3 regions of the Cytobacillus sp. FSL R5-0569 genome follow, and region 1 is predicted to be linked to each of the others. Evidence: riboswitches for the same ligand, from Rfam matches in the RefSeq annotation. Region 1 holds a riboswitch; each other region holds the start of a gene.
The links. A riboswitch is a leader RNA that binds a small molecule or an ion and turns the genes downstream of it on or off. The one in region 1 is predicted to bind S-adenosylmethionine.
Positions count from the first base shown of each region.

Region 2: linked by a shared signal. The riboswitch ahead of MKX78_RS11940 (phosphoadenylyl-sulfate reductase) and the one ahead of MKX78_RS05940 (2,3-diketo-5-methylthiopentyl-1-phosphate enolase) in region 1 are both predicted to bind S-adenosylmethionine.
Region 3: linked by a shared signal. The riboswitch ahead of MKX78_RS07335 (PLP-dependent aspartate aminotransferase family protein) and the one ahead of MKX78_RS05940 (2,3-diketo-5-methylthiopentyl-1-phosphate enolase) in region 1 are both predicted to bind S-adenosylmethionine.

Region 1 covers NZ_JBBOWW010000001.1:1,124,311-1,131,093, reverse strand. The annotation lists gene MKX78_RS05955 (sugar ABC transporter substrate-binding protein) at 1-286, opposite strand, end outside; gene mtnA (S-methyl-5-thioribose-1-phosphate isomerase) at 283-1,335, opposite strand; gene mtnK (S-methyl-5-thioribose kinase) at 1,332-2,516, opposite strand; SAM riboswitch class I at 2,663-2,816, opposite strand; SAM riboswitch class I at 3,018-3,121, shown strand; gene MKX78_RS05940 (2,3-diketo-5-methylthiopentyl-1-phosphate enolase) at 3,220-4,434, shown strand; gene MKX78_RS05935 (2-hydroxy-3-keto-5-methylthiopentenyl-1-phosphate phosphatase) at 4,438-5,103, shown strand; gene MKX78_RS05930 (methylthioribulose 1-phosphate dehydratase) at 5,100-5,729, shown strand; gene MKX78_RS05925 (1,2-dihydroxy-3-keto-5-methylthiopentene dioxygenase) at 5,716-6,249, shown strand; gene MKX78_RS05920 (GNAT family N-acetyltransferase) at 6,286-6,783, opposite strand, start outside.
Region 2 covers NZ_JBBOWW010000001.1:2,307,320-2,314,102, reverse strand. The annotation lists gene MKX78_RS11965 (ABC transporter ATP-binding protein) at 1-53, shown strand, start outside; gene MKX78_RS11960 (IclR family transcriptional regulator) at 100-837, shown strand; gene MKX78_RS11955 (MmgE/PrpD family protein) at 858-2,186, shown strand; gene MKX78_RS11950 (CaiB/BaiF CoA transferase family protein) at 2,223-3,434, shown strand; gene MKX78_RS11945 (hydroxymethylglutaryl-CoA lyase) at 3,447-4,385, shown strand; SAM riboswitch class I at 4,827-4,931, shown strand; gene MKX78_RS11940 (phosphoadenylyl-sulfate reductase) at 5,095-5,814, shown strand; gene sat (sulfate adenylyltransferase) at 5,829-6,783, shown strand, end outside.
Region 3 covers NZ_JBBOWW010000001.1:1,399,580-1,406,362, forward strand. The annotation lists gene MKX78_RS07310 (PrkA family serine protein kinase) at 1-1,821, shown strand, start outside; gene MKX78_RS07315 (hypothetical protein) at 1,885-2,049, shown strand; gene yhbH (sporulation protein YhbH) at 2,357-3,529, shown strand; gene MKX78_RS07325 (MBL fold metallo-hydrolase) at 3,796-4,746, shown strand; gene MKX78_RS07330 (NUDIX hydrolase) at 4,780-5,406, shown strand; SAM riboswitch class I at 5,473-5,573, shown strand; SAM riboswitch class I at 5,755-5,865, shown strand; gene MKX78_RS07335 (PLP-dependent aspartate aminotransferase family protein) at 5,942-6,783, shown strand, end outside.

The DNA.
Region 1 (6,783 bases):
CTAAATTGGAAGCCATTTTTGCTAAGTCACCTTCAGAAGTAAATACTTGAACGGTTCCACCAAACTTTTCTACCTGCTCTTTTACCCCTTCAATATATTGTGCAGAAAAAGTTCCTAAATTAATTTGCATGATTAGTGCGATCTTTTTATTAGCTAACGGATGTACACTATTCTCTTTAGTTGATGCAGTTGCTTCACTACTTGAATTGCTTCCTTTTGGCTGGCAGCCTGCCAAAATTAAAATAAAAATAATAAGAAACGCTAATAGTATACGATTGTTCTTCATGCCCTAACTCCCTCTTCTGCTTTATTCAATTGTGCCAATTTGTTTCGATCAGCTTTAAAAATGCCTTTTTCAGTAATAATTGCAGTAATTAAATTAGCCGTTGTCACATCAAACGCCGGATTAAACACTTTCGTTCCTTCTGGTGTGATCTGGTTTGGCCCAATATGAGTCACCTCTTCTGCCAACCTCTCCTCAATCGGAATATCTGCCCCTGATGCGATAGAAAAGTCAAATGTCGACAATGGCGCAGCTACATAGAAAGGAATTTGAAAATAGTTTGCTAAAATAGCTAGTTGCCATGTACCGATTTTATTCGCTGTATCTCCATTGCTGGCAATACGATCGGCCCCGACTATAATCGCTTCAATCCCCTTGGTTGCTATGGTATGAGCAGCCATATTATCAGTAATGACCGTCACATCCACATTGGACTGTTGAAGCTCCCAAGCAGTTAGGCGCGCTCCCTGAAGAACCGGTCTCGTTTCACAAGCATATACTTGAAAGTCAACACCCTTCTCCTTGCCTAAATGAAACGGCGCTAGCGCTGTACCATATTTTCCCGTAGCAATCGTTCCCGCATTGCAAATCGTTAATACCTTTTTCCTTCCATTCAATAGACTTAGTGCATTTTCACCAATTTGCCGACAAATCTCCTCGTCTTCTTGATGTATTTTCTTTGCTTCTTGCTCCAAACTGATAATTGTCTCCTCTGTTGAATACAGCGTTTCTATTACTTTCATCATTCGATCCAAAGCCCAGAACAAATTAACAGCTGTCGGTCTAGAGCCCGCTAGATAAAGATAATCTTCATGAATTCTAAGATGGAAAGTTTCAATGTCGACCCCTTCGTATTTTTTTGCAGCAATCGCTAAACCATAAGCAGCAGTAATTCCAATAGCTGGCGCCCCTCTTACTTTCAACTGAATAATTGCCTCAAAGACATCTTCAATGGTTTCGAGTTCTATCCATCTTGTTTGATGGGGTAATAAGGTTTGATCAAGAATTTTCAATCTACCTTCTTGCCATTCAATTGGTGTTGGTATACTCATGATGTATACGCCTCCAGTTCCTTAAGAAGTTGCGAGATTGTTACTATGTTTTTGCGATTAATAATCAAGGATGAACCTAATTGAATCGTTGCCTTCTTCACATATAATCTAATTGACCTATCTTCTATTCCATCAAGATCCTTCACATGCGACAATCCGATTGTTCTCCGAATTAATTCACACCCTACTACTCCGATAGCATCTTTAAATACTTTAGCTAGAAAAGACTCTAGAGCGCCTGGTACTTTCGTAAAAGGATTAACAACAGAATTTTGCCAAGCTTCTGAAAAATATTGAGAAAACACATCCCATACTTCTTCTATCTGTTGAAGAATAACGATTCTATCGTTTTCGTTTCGTACAAGTACTTGGAAAATGAGATGGGCAATATATTGACCGACATCAAATCCAATCGGACCATAAAAGCCGAACTCAGGATCGATCACCTTCGTCTCACTCTTACTCGCAAATATACTCCCTGTATGTAGGTCACCATGTAGTAAGCTCTCTGCTTCTGTGAGAAAAGCATATTTTATTTTGGCTACTTCAAGTTTCAACTTGTCATTAGCCCATAGTTGCTGAACCACTTCAGCCAACTCAGCTTCAAAATCATTCGTTTCCACATCAAAAAATGGATCGGTGAATACTAAATCCTCAGTGATTTTACATAGTTCAGGATTTGAAAATTTAGCGACCAATTTCTTTTTCTCAAACGGATGAAGAGCAAAATCTGAAGTTGAAAACAATGTCTTTGCTAAGTACTCACCAATATGAGCTGATAAATTCGGATAATGATCCCCTTGAATCAATCCGTCTCTTACAATTGTCAAATGGGAAAGATCCTCCATCACAGTTAATGCTAGTTCTTCATCTGATGCTAGTACTGCTGGGAGGAGGTGAGGAACGAATTCACCATGCTTCTTAAGCACTTCTGCCTCCAGTTTTGCACGTTTAAGTGTTAGAGGCCAGCTTTCTCCGACTACTTTTGCATAAGGGAGTGCTTGCTTAATAATTACACTTTTATGATTAGAAGTAATACGGTAAACATAATTCAAATTACCATCACCAATCTCTTCCACCGTCATTTTTTCATCCGGTAAAAACAGTTTTAAACTCTTCACGTATTCACACGCTGATTCCTCTGTCAAAGCGCGATAACCTATATTATCTAAAACAGCCATATCTCTTCCCCCTTATTTCTTTATTTATCTGTGGCACAAAACAGGGGTGACTACATGAAGAGATGTAGTCGGACCTGCTTTGTCATTACAGAAACAAAAATGCCCCTTTCCTTTACAGAAAGAGGCATTCGTCATTACGATTTTGCCTCTCATCTTTCAGAATAACTTCTGAATGGAATTAGCACCGTGCCTTACATTAGGCGCAGAAATTCTCTAGCTGCGCCTCGTTTCACAACGATATTACGGTCGGTTGCTGGGTTTCATCGGGCCATATTTCCCTCCACCTGCTCTTGATAAGAGTATAAAAGATTCATTTTTTGAAATATCTTGAGCAAATACTAGCACCGTTTATAAAAAAGTGTCAATCTTTTTTTTAAAACTTTTCATCTTTTTAAGGTTAAAAGAATTTTGTCATATAACGTAAAAAATTCTCTGTTGACAGATAAAACACCTGGTGACATAATAAAATTGTGCAAAAATTTAAAACGATAATCATAAATTTTCTTATCAAGAGCAGGCGGAGGGACGAGCCCGATGAAGCCCGGCAACCGATTCTAAATGAACACGGTGCTAATTCTTGCAGCAATCATGCTGACAGATAAGGAGAAGGTTCTATCACTGCGAACTAACCCTCTTCTTATTGATTAAGAAGAGGGTTTTTTATTGTCAATGTCAATTCGAAATCATCAGGGAGGGTTCTCATATGGGAGATGTAATTGCAACTTATCAAGTATACGCAAGACCCGGTTCATTAGAGAAAAAAGCAGAGGATATCGCTTTAGGATTAACGATAGGCTCGTGGACAGCGTTACCATTACTTGAGCAAAAACAATTACTAAAACATAAAGGCAGAGTCACTGCACTACAAGAATTTTATGATGATGAACATCCCAATCGATTCGGTGAAGTAAGGTGCGAAATTAGTATCGCCTACCCTACATATAATTTCACATTTGATATTCCAGCAATCTTAACAACTGTATTTGGAAAGTTATCTCTAGATGGTGAAGTAAAATTATTAAATCTGGAATTTGATAATGAGGATCTTTCCCGTTTTCCTGGACCAAAATTCGGTATAAAAAATATAAGATCGAAACTAAATATTCAAGACCGCCCATTACTTATGAGTATATTTAAAGGCATTATCGGCAGGGATATTCACTTTTTAAGAGAACAGTTAAGAGACCAGGCTATGGGAGGCGTTGATATTGTAAAAGATGATGAAATTCTTTTTGATGTCAACATCTCTTTTGAAGACCGAATTATCGCAGGTAAAGAAATACTAGATGAAGTCTATGAAAAGACTGGAAAAAGGACACTTTATGCAGTCAATTTATCTGGGAGAACAATGGATTTAGTAGATAAAGCAAAACATGCGAGCGAATTAGGGGCGGATGCATTATTATTCAATGTTCACACTTACGGTCTAGATATGCTCCAAACACTAGCTGAAAACAATGAAGTGCAGTTACCTATCATGGCACATCCTGCATATAGTGGGGCCTATACTTCTTCAAACTTCTATGGTGTGGCTCCTGATTTATTACTCGGTAATCTTACTCGCTTAGCAGGCGCAGATTTCTCTTTATTTCCTTCTCCATATGGTTCTGTTGCCATGGAAAAAGAAAAAACCTTAGCTATCGCTAGACAGTTAACCGAAGAAAATGGCTTGAATCAGGCATTCCCGGTCCCTTCAGCAGGCATTCATCCAGGTTTAGTTCCGTTGCTTTATCATGACTTTGGCAATGATTGTATAATTAATGCTGGCGGCGGGGTCCATGGTCATCCTGAAGGAGCAGCAGCTGGCGTGAGAGCTTTTAGGCAAGCCATTGATCACGTCATACAACAAAATACTCATCGTGCAACAAAAGCGCAAGAATTAGAAGCAGCATTAGCAAAATGGGGAGGTACGTCATAAAAGATGACAAAACCAATGATTTTTTGTGATTTCGATGGAACAATTACGAATAACGACAACATTGTAAAGATTATGGAGCATTTCGGTCCTATTGAGGCAAAACAGATCAAGGAAGATATTTTAGCTCAAAATATCTCTATCCAAGAAGGTGTTAAAAATCTCTTCTCACTTTTACCAACAAGTAAAAAAGAAGAGATTATCCATTTTGTATTAAATAGTGCAGAAATTCGTGAAGGATTTTCAGCTTTTGTTAGATATACACATGAAAACGGTATCCCTCTTTATATTGTTAGTGGTGGGATTGACTTTTTTTTAGAACCAGTACTTGAACCTTATGGGCCATTTACGAAAGTATTTTGCAATCACGCAAGCTTTGCTTTAGAAACAATAGATATTCACTATCCACACCAGTGTGATGAACTATGTTCTTCACAAGGTTGCGGCTGTTGTAAACCAACCATTATTAGAAAACACTCTTCTCCTGAACACTTTAATATTCTTATTGGAGATTCGATTACAGACTTTGAAGCAGCCAAAATAGCAGATGCCGTACTTGCTAGAGATTTCTTAATTCAAAAATGTGAAGAAACTGGTATTTCTTATACACCTTTCGAAACCTTCCATGATTGCATTGAATACCTCGATGAACTAGTTGGTGCGAAATCATGACAACGTATGAAACAAAGTGGGATACATTAGCTGATATTAAAGATGAATTAGCAGCCAGAGATTGGTTTATGGGTACTAGTGGTAATTTATCCATTCGCGTAGATGAAAACAGCTTTTTAGTCACTTCAAGCGGACTTGATAAAAGAAAGAGAACAGCTAATGATTTTTTATTAGTAGACTTAGAAGGAAAGCCCCTAGAAAACACGTCATCTAAACCTTCAGCTGAGACTTTATTACATTGTGAAATTTATAAGAAAACGTCATCAGGAGCAAGTCTTCATGTTCATACAGTTGCTAATAATGTTATTTCTGAGCTTTTCTATCAAGAAGGTGTAGTATCTTTTCAGCATCAAGAGTTAATTAAAGCATTTGGACTATGGGGAGAAGATGATATACTCACCATCCCGATCATTCGCAATGATGCGGATATCCCTACATTAGCGGATCACTTTTCTGCTTACGTCAGCAAAGAGAAAGGTGCAGTCTTAATTCACAACCACGGGATTACTGTTTGGGGAGTCGATGGGTTTGAAGCGAAAAAATTATTAGAGGCTTGCGAATTTTTATTTCAATATAAATTATCTCTTATTCAATTAAAAGGAGGCGTTTTACATGGCCATTATTAAATTCAAAAACGAAGAAAAAGTGATTACTGATCAACAAGAGGTATCTACATTTTTAACTGCACAAGAAGTCATCTATGAAAATTGGAACATTGAGCAATTAGAAGTGACATTACACGAAAAATACGATTTATCTGATGATGAAAAGCAAGCCATACTAGATGCATTTTCAACTGAAATCAAAACCATTTCTGAAAAGCGCGGCTACAAAGCTGCAGATGTTATTACACTTTCAGACAGTACGCCAAATTTAGATGAATTATTAATTAACTTTCAAAGAGAACACCATCATACCGATGATGAAGTCCGTTTCATCGTAAGTGGGCATGGAGTCTTTATTATCCAAGGAAAAGATGAATCGTTTTTTGAAGTCCATTTAGATCCAGGTGATTTAATTTCTGTACCCGTAAACACGCGCCACTATTTTACTTTAGCTGATGATCGAAAAGTTGTTGCTATTCGCCTCTTTGTTACACCAGAAGGTTGGGTACCTGTTTACGAGAAAGAAAAATTGAACGCTTAATATCAGGGAGGCTCCTTCATAATCGGGGGCCTCTCCTTATTTCTCTAAATAATAGATAAAAAATTCGCTCCATTCTCCACTATCAAATGAAAATTGAGACTGTTTCTCTTCATATTTAAAACCAATAGATTCTGCTAAATGAATGGAGGCGAGGTTATCACTATCAATATGTAATTCTATTCTTTCAGGTTGTAAATATTCAAAAATAAAAGGTATGATTGTTACTACGCTTTCTTTTCCATATCCTTTTCGCCAATATTGATTGTGAATTGCATAACCAAGTAGTACTAACTCCTTGCCATTCCTCTGTGTTCGATACAATTCTATTTTTCCTATATGTGCACCATCATTTTCTCTAAATATACCAAACTCAGATAATTGCCAGGCATCATCTTGCTTGCTCCATTGCTCGATTTTCTTCTTGAATTTTTCTTTAGTATAAGCAGGTAAATCTTGTGGGCGTCCTTCATCATGACGTGATTGCGATACTAAACGGTTCTTTAATCCCGCTATCCAAGCTTCGTAATCTTCATA
Region 2 (6,783 bases), 1.2 Mb from region 1:
CTTTGCTGCAGGACAATAAACTTAGAGAATCTTATTTAGGTCTAGCCAATTAAGACCCTTGCACCGAATAGTTTTTTGATAGACTGGAGAGTTCACAAAATGAAAATAATTGAAAAAATGGCTAAAATACTATCTTTGTACTCTATGGATAGAACAAGCTTATCTATTAGTGAGGTACAAGAGGAGTTGGGATACCCTAAAAGCACCGTCTTTCGTATCCTCAACGCACTAGAAGAATTTGATTATATTGAAAGGAACAAAGATACGCATAGATACTCTTTAGGTGTTAATTTTTTTAGGCTGGGTAGCATTGTTCAAAGCCAATTGGATTTTAGGCATGTCGCCATACCGATAATGAAAAAAATGGTAGAAGAAACAAGCGAAACAGTAGAACTTAATATTAAGGACGACCTTAATCGAGTATGCGTAGAAAAGGTTGATAGTCCTCAGGATGTCCGAAACTTTGTAAGAATTGGAGAACGAAAGCCACTTCATTTAGGTGCTTCAGGTAAGGTATTGATTGCATTCGAGAAGGAAACCGACAGAGAAAAAACACTTGATAATCTAGCTATGCAAAACAGTCTTATCCCTATTCAAGCACTACGAGAAGAACTCAATCAAATCAACCAACGTGGTTTCTGTGTTACGAAAGGTGAAAGGGTTCCTGGGAGCTTTGCTATTGCTGCACCTATATTTGATCAAAACAAAGAGATGGTCGCAAGCTTAACGATTGCAGGTCCTATCCAGAGACTTACGCCAGAACATGAGGAGGAATTGATTGCAAAAATAAATGAGGGAGCTAGACAAATCAGCAACAACCTAGGTTATTTTGAATAAGAGAAGGAGGAGAAGGCCGATTGATCAAGAAAGCTTCAGCAATATATGATGCAGTTTGGTCAGACTTTAATGAAGAAACAATTGATTCAGCTAAATGGATCTTGTTAGATACATTAGGAGCTTTGATTGCTGGCATGCAGCAACAAGATACGCTCGAACTAGCTAAGCAATTTTCTGGAACGGGTAGCTATCAGCTGCTTGGTACTACCCTCCATGCAGATATGTATAGTACTGGACTTGTACATGGTACGGCATGTGTGGCTACAGAGATGGATGAAGGAAACCAATATAGTAAAGGCCACCCTGCGGCTCATGTGATTCCTGTTATTCTCACGATGCTTCAGAGAAGCAAAAATGTTTCTGGGCAAGAACTGATTAGTATGATTATTAGAGGCTATGAATACTGCTCAAGATTTGGTAGAGCGACTACTCTATTACCAGAAGCACATGCTCATGGTACATGGGGAGTAATGGGGGCTGCAGCAACTGCACTCATGATTGATGGAGCAGATGAAGCAACATTTCAAGAAGGTGTGAACCTAAGCGCTAGCTTCTCATTGCCAACCTTATGGACATCGGCATTAGAAGGTAAATTAATTAGAAATATTTACGCTGGCCATGCGATTGAAATGGGAATGAAGAGTGTGATACTTGCCCGTACCAATCATTTGGCGCCGAAAAATAATGTTTCAACTGTGTTTTCCACTATTCTCGGCAGTGGATTTAATTGGACTGATTTAGAGAGGGGTAAGAATGTGCCCTGGGATATTGAACTCAATTATTTTAAACCCTATGCTTTTTGTCGTTATGTGCATTCACCTATTGATGCCTTTAAGTCTATTCTTGACAAACAGCAACTTGGTCCAGATCAGATAGAAAAAATAAACGTATTTACCTATGCAAGAGCATCCTCTTTATTACATCAGGATTATGAAAATATACTGTCATCGAAGTTTAGCATACCTTTTGCTATTGCTGTACAGCTCTATCATCAAAAAGCGAATCAATCTGTTTTCATAGATCAGCTACACAAGGATAAAGAGATAAAAGAGTTCGCTAAAAAGGTGTTTGTTCAATATTCTGCTGAGCTCGAAAAGGACTATCCTCTTCAAATGCCCGCTCGAGTGGAAATTATAGATTCATATGGAAATATATATAGCGAACGTGTAGACATTGCAAAGGGCGGGCCGGGTAAAAAACTATCTGAAAGCGAATTGATAGAAAAATTTAAGACCTTGACATCTGCCGTCTACAGCAGCAATCAACAGGATAAAATAATTGATTTTATTACTCATTTAGAAACGGAAACAAATATTGAGAAACTATTTGTTTTGTTGGAGTTGAAATAAAAGTATATTTTTTAAACAGAAGAGAGGTTAAAAGTAATGAATAATAAACAGAAATATGGCCCTCTAACTGGTAAGAGAGTGTTAGATTTGTCTACAATGATTGCGGCACCTTTTGGCGCTACATTACTAGGGGATTTTGGAGCTGAGGTTATTAAAGTAGAGATTCCCGGTAAAGGGGATACATTAAGAGGCATGGGTCCTTTTCGTGAGGATGAACCATTAAGGTGGCCAGCTTTAGCAAGAAATAAAAAATCACTTACTTTAGATTTGCATAAAGAAGAAGGGAAAGAAATTTTAAGAAAGCTTGTTAGAGTGTCAGATGTAGTAATAGAAAACTTCAGACCAGGAACGTTGGAAAAATGGGGGGTTGGATACGAAAATTTAAAGAAAGAGAATCCGAACTTAATCATGACAAGGGTTACAGGGTATGGTCAGACAGGTCCAAATGCCAGCAAAGCAGGATTTGGTACACCAGCGACTGCCTATAGTGGATTTACTTATTTACATGGATACACGGATCGACCTCCCATTAGTCCGTCTTTTTCATTAACAGATTATGTGACGGGTATTTACGTTGCTTTTGCAACAGTTACAGGTCTATATCATCGTGATACAGCAGAACAAGGGGAAGGACAATATATTGATATCGGATTATATGAATCTATGTTTAGAATGATGGAATTTCTTATTGCGGAATATGATCAAAAGCAAATCGTGAAAGAGCGTACGCCAGGTTTGAGCGGACACTCCAGTCCGGCAGGAACATTTCAAACAAAAGATGGTCACTGGATGTCTCTTGTCACTAGCTCTGATCGTACATTTGAACGTTTAGCAGCTGCAATGGGCAGGGAAGATATGCTTGAAGATGAGCGATATCATAATAATGCCGCCCGCCTTAGCCGATTTGAGGAAACAAACGGAATTGTTGCCGATTGGGTGAAACAATTTAATAGAGAAGAATTGCAGAATCTGCTAGATGACTATGGGGTCCCAATTAGTCCAATATATAGTATTAAAGATATCTTCGAAGACACTCACTATAAAGAACGACAAAATATCATAGAGGTTGACCACCCTCGTCTAGGAAAAATAAAAATGCCTGGTATCATCCCTAAATTCTCTGAGACACCTGGGGCTGTTCGTAATGTAGGCCCAGATTTGGGAGAGAACAATGAGGAAATCCTTTCTGGCATTCTTAATTATAATCATGAAGAAATTGAGATTTTAAAAGAAAATAACGTAATCTAAGGAGGGAAAAACATGAATTTGAAAGAAGAGGTCATTATTTCTGAAGTTTGCCCCCGCGATGGCTTTCAAAGTCTGGCAGAAATCATTCCTACAGAAGAAAAGGTCGATTTGATTAATTCAATGATTAGCTGCGGTTTCAAGCAAATTGAGGTCACATCTTTTGTTCACCCAAAAGCGATTCCTCAGCTGTCGGACGCTGCTGAAGTACTGCAAAAAATAAAGCGCAAGCAAGGGGTAAAACTACGTGCGCTTGTCCCAAATTTACGAGGATTAGAAAGAGCGATTGAAGCAGAAGTAGATAAAGTAAAACTAATGCTTTCAGCAACAGATTCCCACAGTATCAGTAACGCTAATAGCAAAACGTTCGATGCAATGAAAGGTTTTGAACCTCTATTAAAACGCGCAACAGAAGCTTCTATGGGTGTATCAGGCAGCATTTCTGTCATATTTGGATGTCCTTACGAAGGGGATGTACCTTTGGTAAGAATTGAAGAGATTTGCAAAAGATATATAGATATGGGAATATACCAGTTATCGTTAGCTGATACAACAGGGATGGCGAATCCGGTAAAAGTGAAGCGCATTATTGGGCATCTCACTAGTAAATTCCCAGAATTATCCTTATCCTTACATTTGCATAATACGAGAGGTATGGCTTTTGCCAATGCCGTAGCAGGCTATGAAATGGGTGTTCGGGATTTTGATAGCTCGATTGCTGGACTAGGTGGCTGCCCTTATGCACCAAACGCCACTGGAAATATCTCCTCTGAAGACCTTATTCATGGTTTTGAAGAGATGGGTATTTCAACAGGTGTAGATTTGGATAAAGTCATTAAGCTAGGAAAAAAAATAGAGATTAAATATCCTGAATATTCTGATAGCTTTATTTTGAAGGCTGGTAAATGTTCTGACTTACACCTAGCTCCAAAAACCCAAGAAAAGTTGGGATAAAACTTCTATTCTTATTAATCCTCCTTTAAGAGAATGAAGATAGATTGAATTTTACTTTTAGCTAAGTGAGAAGTATTATGTCTTTAATTTTTCAAGGGCAGCTTTTGGAGGAAATCTTTTAGTTGTAAATGCAGTATATAATTCTCCTAATATGATTATTTTCGATTTTAATTTCAAAGAACAATTGAGACCATCAAAAGAGAAGCTCATACCATGTTTTTTACTATATCTTTAACTAATTATTAACGGCAGTTACATCCTTTATAAAACGTTATTTCTTTTATGAGGATATTTGAGAAGCGCTCTCAGAAGAAATTAACTTTTTCTTAACGTGTATGTATATTCATGAGTTTCAATTAAATAATTCTGACAAATCATAAAAATTAGATTTTTGTATTGACTTTTATTGATAGTATGTTAGGATTTATCTTATCCAATATTTTCTTATCCAGAGAGGTGGAGGGACTGGCCCGATGAAACCCGGCAACCTGCTTAATGCAAGGTGCTAATTCCAGCAAAATGTTGATTCATTTTGAAAGATAAGGTGTCATGAATCGTTATCTCACACCTTTTCTTATTGAAAAGGTGTTTTTTGTATAAGAGGTGATTCTTAAAAAATAATAGTCATTCGCTGATTAGACAACTAAAGGCGGACATTTTCCTTCAATGGGGAAATGCCGTCTTTTTTTATCGGAAAAGGAGGGATGAAATGCAACAGGCGATTACTTATGAGAACTGGCAGGATATTTCTGCAAGCTTTACTACCGATGATCACTCGAAAGGCGCTTTGTCTGTTCTAGAGTGGGCCTATCACACGTACAACGAGGATGAAATTGTGTATGCTTCTAGTTTTGGTGCCGAAGCCATCGTCCTTATCGACTTAATTACGCAAATCAAAAGAGAGGCTAAGTTGGTTTTTCTTGATACGGATTTACACTTTCCTGAAACTTATCAAGTGATTGAAGATATAAAAAAACGTTTTCCAGCGCTTCAAGTTGAAATGAAAAAACCTCATTTAACATTAGATGAACAAGCCGCTCGTTACGAGTCGGCATTGTGGAAAAAAGATCCGAATCAATGCTGTCAAATACGTAAAATACTACCTTTACAAGAAGCAATGGTGGGAAAAAAAGCGTGGATTTCAGGTCTTAGGCGCGAACAGTCACCCACAAGAAAGTATACTAATTTTGTGAACAAGGATGAGAAATTCACAAACATCAAAATTTGTCCACTTATTCATTGGCGGACGAAAGATGTCTGGGATTATATCAAAGAAAAACAATTACCCTATAATGCTTTACATGATGTGAACTATCCGAGTATTGGGTGTTTTCCTTGCACGCAACCAACAAATGAAGACGCTGATTCCCGCGCGGGTCGTTGGCAAGGCTTAACGAAAACAGAATGCGGCTTGCATACTAATTCATAAAAAGGAGTAAACAAATGAGCTTACCTAGTCCACATGGAGGAACATTAATTCAAAAATATGAACCACAATTCGATCTAGCTAAAGTGACAAAAACAATCGCAATCGACCGAATTGCATTAAGTGATTTAGAGTTGATTGCTATTGGCCTATTTAGCCCACTAACCGGTTTCTTAGGCAAAGAAGATTATGAATCTGTCGTGAAAAAAATGAGATTAAGTGATGGCACGGTTTGGTCACTTCCCATTACATTACCTGTTGATCTATCGGTTGCAGAACAACTCGATAAAGGGGAACAATATCGCTTGGATTTCGAGAATACAACTTATGGAGTCATCACAGTGTCGGAATGGTTTAGACCAGATTTAGAGATAGAGGCACATCATGTTTATCAAACTAACGACCATGCGCATCCAGGTGTGAAACGACTTTTTGAAAGAGGCAATCATTACGTAGCTGGTGAGATCACCCTTATAAGAAAACCTGAGAAAAAAGACTTTACAGATGTTTGGTTAGAGCCAAAAGACACTAGGGCTTTGTTTGTAGAAAAAGGTTGGCAATCGATTGTTGGCTTTCAAACACGTAACCCGATTCATCGTGCCCATGAGTATATTCAAAAGGCCGCCCTTGAGACTGTCGATGGCTTATTTGTGAACCCTTTAGTCGGTGAAACGAAAGCAGATGATATCCCGGCAACTATTCGTTTAGAAAGTTATCGCATTCTTTTAAAAGAATATTTCCCTCGTGAACGTGTTCACCTCGGTGTATACCCAGCAGCAATGAGATATGCTGGGCCGAGGGAAGCCATCTTTCACGCTATTGCTAGAAAAAACTTTGGGTGTACACATTTTATTGTTGGGCGAGACCATGCTGGTGTTGGCAATTATTATGGTACATACGATGCCCAAGAAATTTTCCACGACTTTACGAAAGAAGAGCTGGGTATTACACCGTTGTTCTTTGAACATAGTT
Region 3 (6,783 bases), 280 kb from region 1:
TACTTAGAAATCATAAAAGAAAAGCCATGGGTTGCCCAGTCCGCACATTCACGGGTTTATAATATGATCAAAGACGCTGGTGTTAATGATGTGAAAGGGCAGAAAACATATGAATTCTTTAGCAATCAATTATTTGGCCTAGAAGAGTCATTAGAACGACTTGTCGAAGAATATTTTCATCCGTCGGCGAAAAGATTAGATGTGAGAAAGCGGATATTATTATTAATGGGGCCGGTAAGCGGCGGGAAATCAACCCTTGTGACGATGTTAAAGAGAGGGTTAGAAGCCTATTCATTAACAGATAAAGGAGCGGTATATGCCATTAAAGGCTGTCCAATGCATGAGGACCCACTTCATCTTATCCCACATCATTTGCGCAAAGACTTTTTAGATGAATATGGAATTAGAATTGAAGGAAACTTATCACCACTCAATATGATGAGGCTTGAACAAGAATATAATGGAAAAATTGAAGATGTAATAGTCGAAAGAGTGATGTTTTCAGAAGATAAGCGGGTAGGGATTGGTACATTTAGCCCCTCTGACCCTAAATCTCAAGACATTGCTGATTTAACAGGAAGTATAGACTTCTCCACAATTGCCGAATATGGTTCCGAGTCTGATCCAAGAGCTTATCGATTTGATGGGGAACTGAATAAGGCCAATCGGGGTATGATGGAATTCCAAGAAATGCTTAAATGCGATGAAAAATTTCTATGGCATCTCCTATCATTAACGCAAGAAGGGAACTTCAAAGCAGGCCGGTTTGCCTTAATATCAGCGGATGAATTGATTGTTGCTCATACAAATGAAACGGAATATCGTTCGTTTATAAGTAATAAGAAAAATGAGGCACTGCATTCACGGATTATTGTGATGCCAATTCCATATAATTTGAAGGTAACCGAGGAAGAGAAAATTTATGAGAAAATGATTTTTGAAAGTGATGTGTCAGATGTTCATATTGCTCCCCATACATTAAAAGTTGCTGCTATGTTTACAATATTAACAAGAATGAAGGATCCGAAAAAAGGCGATATTGACTTAGTTAAGAAGATGCGTTTATACGATGGTGAAAGTGTAGAAGGTTTTAATCGTGCAGACGTAGAAGAAATGAAAAAAGAACATGCAGATGAGGGAATGAGTGGCATCGACCCCCGTTACGTAATCAATCGCATTTCCTCTACCATCATTCGTAAAGAGATGACGTCGATTAATGCCTTAGATGTATTAAGGTCATTAAAAGAGGGATTAGATCAACATCCATCCATTACTGCTGAACTGAAAGAACGATATTTGAACTTTATTTCACTTGCTCGAAAAGAATACGATGAAATTGCGAAGAAAGAAGTGCAAAAGGCATTTGTTTACTCTTATGAAGAATCAGCGAAAACATTAATGGAGAATTACCTTGATAATGTTGAGGCTTATTGCAATAAGGCTAAACTAAGAGACCCACTTACTGGAGAAGAAATCAATCCAGATGAAAAACTAATGCGCTCGATTGAGGAGCAAATCGGGATTTCAGAAAATGCTAAAAAAGCATTTCGTGAAGAAATTCTCATTCGTATTAGTGCTTATGCTAGAAAAGGTAAACGATTTGATTATAATTCGCATGATCGCCTGCGTGAAGCTATTCAAAAGAAATTATTTGCTGACTTAAAGGATGTCGTCAAAATTACAACTTCTTCAAAAACACCGGATGAACAACAATTGAAGAAGATTAATGAAGTAGTCGCACGTCTTATTGATGAACATGGCTATAATTCCACATCTGCAAATGATTTACTTCGTTATGTGGGTAGTCTATTAAATAGGTAAACCGTCCAGTCTATTGTTTAAAAAAGACAGAAATAGGGTATTTAAACAATAGAGGTGACGAATATGTCAAAAGAAGAAAAAGTACCGGAAAATAGCTCAATGGCAAGCAATGAAGAAGAAATAGAAACTCTTGGAAAAGAAATGGAACAAATGAAATCGAAAGAAGAATTGAAAGAAATGCAAAAAACACCTGACCCTAAACAGGAAGTCGGTAAGCGAAAATCATAAAAGCTACAAACAATGAAAAAAGCAATGGACCCCATTGCTTTTTTCATTATATTCAATTTTGTATTAGTTGAACGATGGATGATAGATAGTAATCGCCCAACTTTAATAATTGTCTAAATAATATGTAAATAATTCTGTTTTAAAGCATAGGATAGAGTAATCAACATTTTTTGAACCTAGCTATAAGTAAATATTTTCAGGTTAGCAATGGACACTCGTCATATTGTATGTTTTTGGGTGGGATATGTGAATGAATTCCGTAAAATCCTTAAAGTTTTTTATAAACAAAAAAGGAGGGCAAATGAGAATGACCGAAAAAAATCAAAACCATCAGTTTGTCGTGTCACAGGAAGATTGGTCCCTCCATCGTAAAGGGCATGATGATCAACAACGCCATCAAGAAAAAGTACAGGATGCCATCAGAAACAATTTACCTGACCTGATTACAGAAGAAAACATTGTCATGTCCAATGGTCGTGATGTCGTTAAAATACCGATTCGTTCCTTAGATGAATATAAAATTCGCTACAATTATGATAAGAATAAGCATGTCGGTCAAGGTGATGGCGATAGTCAAGTTGGTGATGTAGTAGCGAGAGATGGGTCAGGTCAGAAAGGGCAAGGTAAAGGGCAAGGTGCAGGGGATCAAGCGGGTGAGGATTACTTTGAAGCAGAAGTCTCTTTAATGGAAATTGAGGAAGCGTTATTTAAACAATTGGAGCTACCGAACTTAAAGAAAAAGGAACAAGATCAAATTGTCGTTGAGAATATTGAATTTAATGATATTCGCAAAACTGGTCTTATGGGGAATATAGATAAAAAGAGAACAATGATGTCAGCTTTTAAGCGAAATGCGATGCACGGGAAATCAGCTTTTCACCCCATTTATCAAGAAGACTTAAAGTTCAAGACTTGGAATGAAGTCGTGAAGCCTGAATCGAAAGCAGTTGTGCTAGCAATGATGGATACAAGTGGATCGATGGGTATCTGGGAGAAATATATGGCGAGAAGTTTCTTCTTTTGGATGACTCGGTTTTTACGAACGAAATATGAAACGGTAGAAATTGAATTTATTGCGCATCATACAGAAGCAAAGGTAGTATCAGAAGAAGATTTCTTTTCTAAAGGAGAAAGTGGCGGCACAATCTGTTCGTCTGCTTATCGTAAAGCATTGGAGTTAATTGATCAAAAGTATAACCCAGTCAGATATAATATATATCCATTCCATTTCTCAGATGGGGATAATTTAACTTCAGATAATGCAAGATGTGTAAAACTTGTTGAAGAGTTAATGAAAGTATCAAGTATGTTTGGCTACGGGGAAGTGAATCAATATAACCGCCATTCCACTTTAATGTCAGCATACAAAAATATAAAAAATGATTTGTTCCGTTATTATATTTTAAAGCAGAAGGCTGATGTATTCCATGCGATGAAAGGCTTTTTTAAAGAACAAGAACAGAAGGAAAAGTTGGCTTAATGAGAGCCTGTTTTGAAAGGTTCGCAACTAAGTTCTGAAGTGTAATAGCTTACTTACGAGCGTTTCGGAGGCAGGTTTTGAAAAATGATGAGAACAAAGCAATCGAGCTTTTTAGTTATATCACAGCGATTGATGCTGTGTTTTTTTTTGCTCAACTGACTTAGCACTATGTAGATTTGAGCACTTTTATCTGTAATTCTTTTAAGTAGCTCTCTTCATCTACTTATGTCATAATTTTCATAAAGAGTAATATGGAGGGGTTTCCTTTGCACAAAATTCAAGATTTAGGTAATGATATTCAATTGATTGATTTAATGGATTTACAAACACCTGAGCGTACGGGGGCGTATATATTAGGTGCTGAAGAATTAACAGTGATTGAAACAAGTGCTAGTCCTTCGATTCCCCATCTTATAGAAGGAATGCAGGAATTGAACATTAACCTTGAAGACATCAAGCATATTATTGTCACTCATGTACATTTAGACCATGCTGGGGGAACTGGTTTGTTCTTAGAACAATGTCCAGAAGCAAAAGTATATGTTCATCCAAGAGGTAAACGGCATTTAGCTGACCCTAGTAAATTAATTGCTGGTGCTAGAATGGTATATGGCGATGATTTTGATCAACTATTTAATCCGATTGTGCCAATTGATGAGAAGAGATTAGTCGCGATGGAAGAGGGACAATCATTGGATATCGGTGGGCGTTTGTTAACTTTCTATGATACCCCTGGCCATGCAAAGCACCACTTTTCAATCCATGATTCGAAAAGTAATGGCTTCTTTACTGGCGATACAATTGGCGTATTTTATCCTAACATAGCAAGAAAAGGTTATCCATTAGTTCTGCCATCGACTTCTCCTAATCAATTTGATCCAGAGGCGATGTTATCTTCTGTTGAAAAAATCGAATCACTTCAACCACAACATATCTTTTTTGGGCATTATGGTGAGGGCCCTGAACCAAAGGATGTTTTTACTCAAATTCGTTATTGGTTACCTATATTTACTTCAGTTGCAGATGACGTTTTTCTCCAAGGAAATGACATAATAAAAATGCAAGAAGCCATACAATCGGAATTGTTGGAACAAGTAAAACATTATTTATTAACAGCGCACGATGTTGAACTTAGTGCAGAGGATAAGAAGCTAATAGGCTTAGATTTAAATGTCTGCACAATGGGGATGATTGATAGATTGCAGAAAGTGAAATAAAGATTTAAGTCGTGTGGTTTGGAGGTAATTAACATGGATTTGGAAGAAATAAGATCAGAGATACAGCATCGTCAATCAGATATATTGGGTAGCTCCAGATTGGTTAAATTCGCTGTTCTTCTTCCCCTAATAGAAAAAGATGGAGAAATACATATTTTGTTTGAAGTACGGTCTTTATCTATGAGAAGACAGCCAGGGGAAATTTGCTTTCCTGGGGGGAAAATGGATCAAGACGATGTGGATTTAATAGAGACGGCAAAAAGGGAGACCAGTGAAGAGTTAGGTATCCCAATTGGAGAAGTCTCTGTTTTTTCAGAACTTGATTATGTAGTGACACCTTATGATACAGTGATTTATCCGTTTGTAGGCACAATAGAGAGCATCAGTGATCTTAAGCTAAATCCAGAGGAAGTGGATCAAATTTTCACAGTACCACTTGCTTATTTTTTGAAAGAGGGACCATCTATTCATTATATTGAGATGAAGCCAGAGCCTAATAGTAGCTTTCCCTATCATCTCATTCCTAATGGGGAAAAATATAAATGGCAAACGCGGAGGATGCAAGAAATTTTTTATACTTATAAAGGTCATGTGATATGGGGGTTAACAGCTAAGATACTGTATCACTTTTTGACGCTTATCCAGGATGAAAATAAATAAATTTTCAAAATGTTATTGACGATTCCCTATAAAAGGGTATATGATGTTAAACAAATAAATATGAACTTCTTATCCAGAGAGGCGGAGGGACTGACCCAGAGAAGCCTCGGCAACCAGCAATCTTTTGTATGGTGCTAATTTCAGAGGATATTATCCAAAGATAAGGAGAAGGTGAGCTCGTTAATTCAAAGCCCTTCTGCCTCTTCTAGGTAGAAGGGCTTTTTATGTGATAGAGCTAATATTTTATTGGAATATAAAATATATTCAGATTTCATATTGACGACAAATCATTTTTTGGATATAATTCTATTTGTAATTAAAGTATTAACGCTTTAAAAAATAAAATATTTCTTATCGAGAGTGACGGAGGGATCAGGCCCTATGAAGTCCGGCAACCTTCAAGCAATTGCTTGAAAAGGTGCTAAATCCTGCAGGCAGTAAATGTCTGGAAGATAAGATGAGGCAACCCCCTCTTCTTATGAAGAGGGGGTTATTTATTTTAATCATCCGACTAAAAAGTAGAGGAGAGTATATAATGACGAATCAATTTAACACTTATGATGATGAGACGATTTTATTACATGGAGGTCAATCACCAGACCCGACAACGGGATCTCGTGCAGTTCCTATTTATCAAACAAGTTCATATGTTTTTCATAATACAGACCATGCGCAAAGCCTATTTTCATTAGATGAGACGGGAAATATCTATTCACGAATCGGTAATCCAACGGTAGATGTATTAGAAAAACGTATTGCTTTATTAGAAGATGGGGTAGCGGCAGTAGCGACTTCATCTGGAATGGCAGCTATAGCTCTTTCAATTATGAATATTGCCCAAGCGGGTGATGAGATTGTTGCAGCGTCGAACCTTTATGGTGGAACATATAATCTTTTTGCCATAACACTTCCGAAATATGGGATTAAAGTTCATTTTGTTGATGGATCTGACCCTGAGAATTACCGTAAAGCGATTACGCCAAAAACTAAGGCTTTATATGGAGAGATTATTGGGAACCCAAGTCTTCATGTCCTAGATGTAGAGGCAGTTGCAAATATTGCTCATGATAATGATATTCCTCTTATTATTGATAATACTTTCGCTTCACCTTATCTTTGCAAACCAATCCAATGGGGAGCAGATATTGTCATTCATTCGGCAACAAAATGGATTGGTGGTCATGGAACAACAATTGGCGGACTTGTAGTTGATGGCGGACGATTTAATTGGAATCATGATAAGTTTCCTGGTTTTACTCAGCCAGATCCAAGTTATAACGGTATTGTTTATGCGAATGAGTTTGGTACACTCGCTTTCAGTACAAAACTTCGTGTTCAGTTGCTGCGCGATTTTGGGTCATCATTAAGCCCACATAG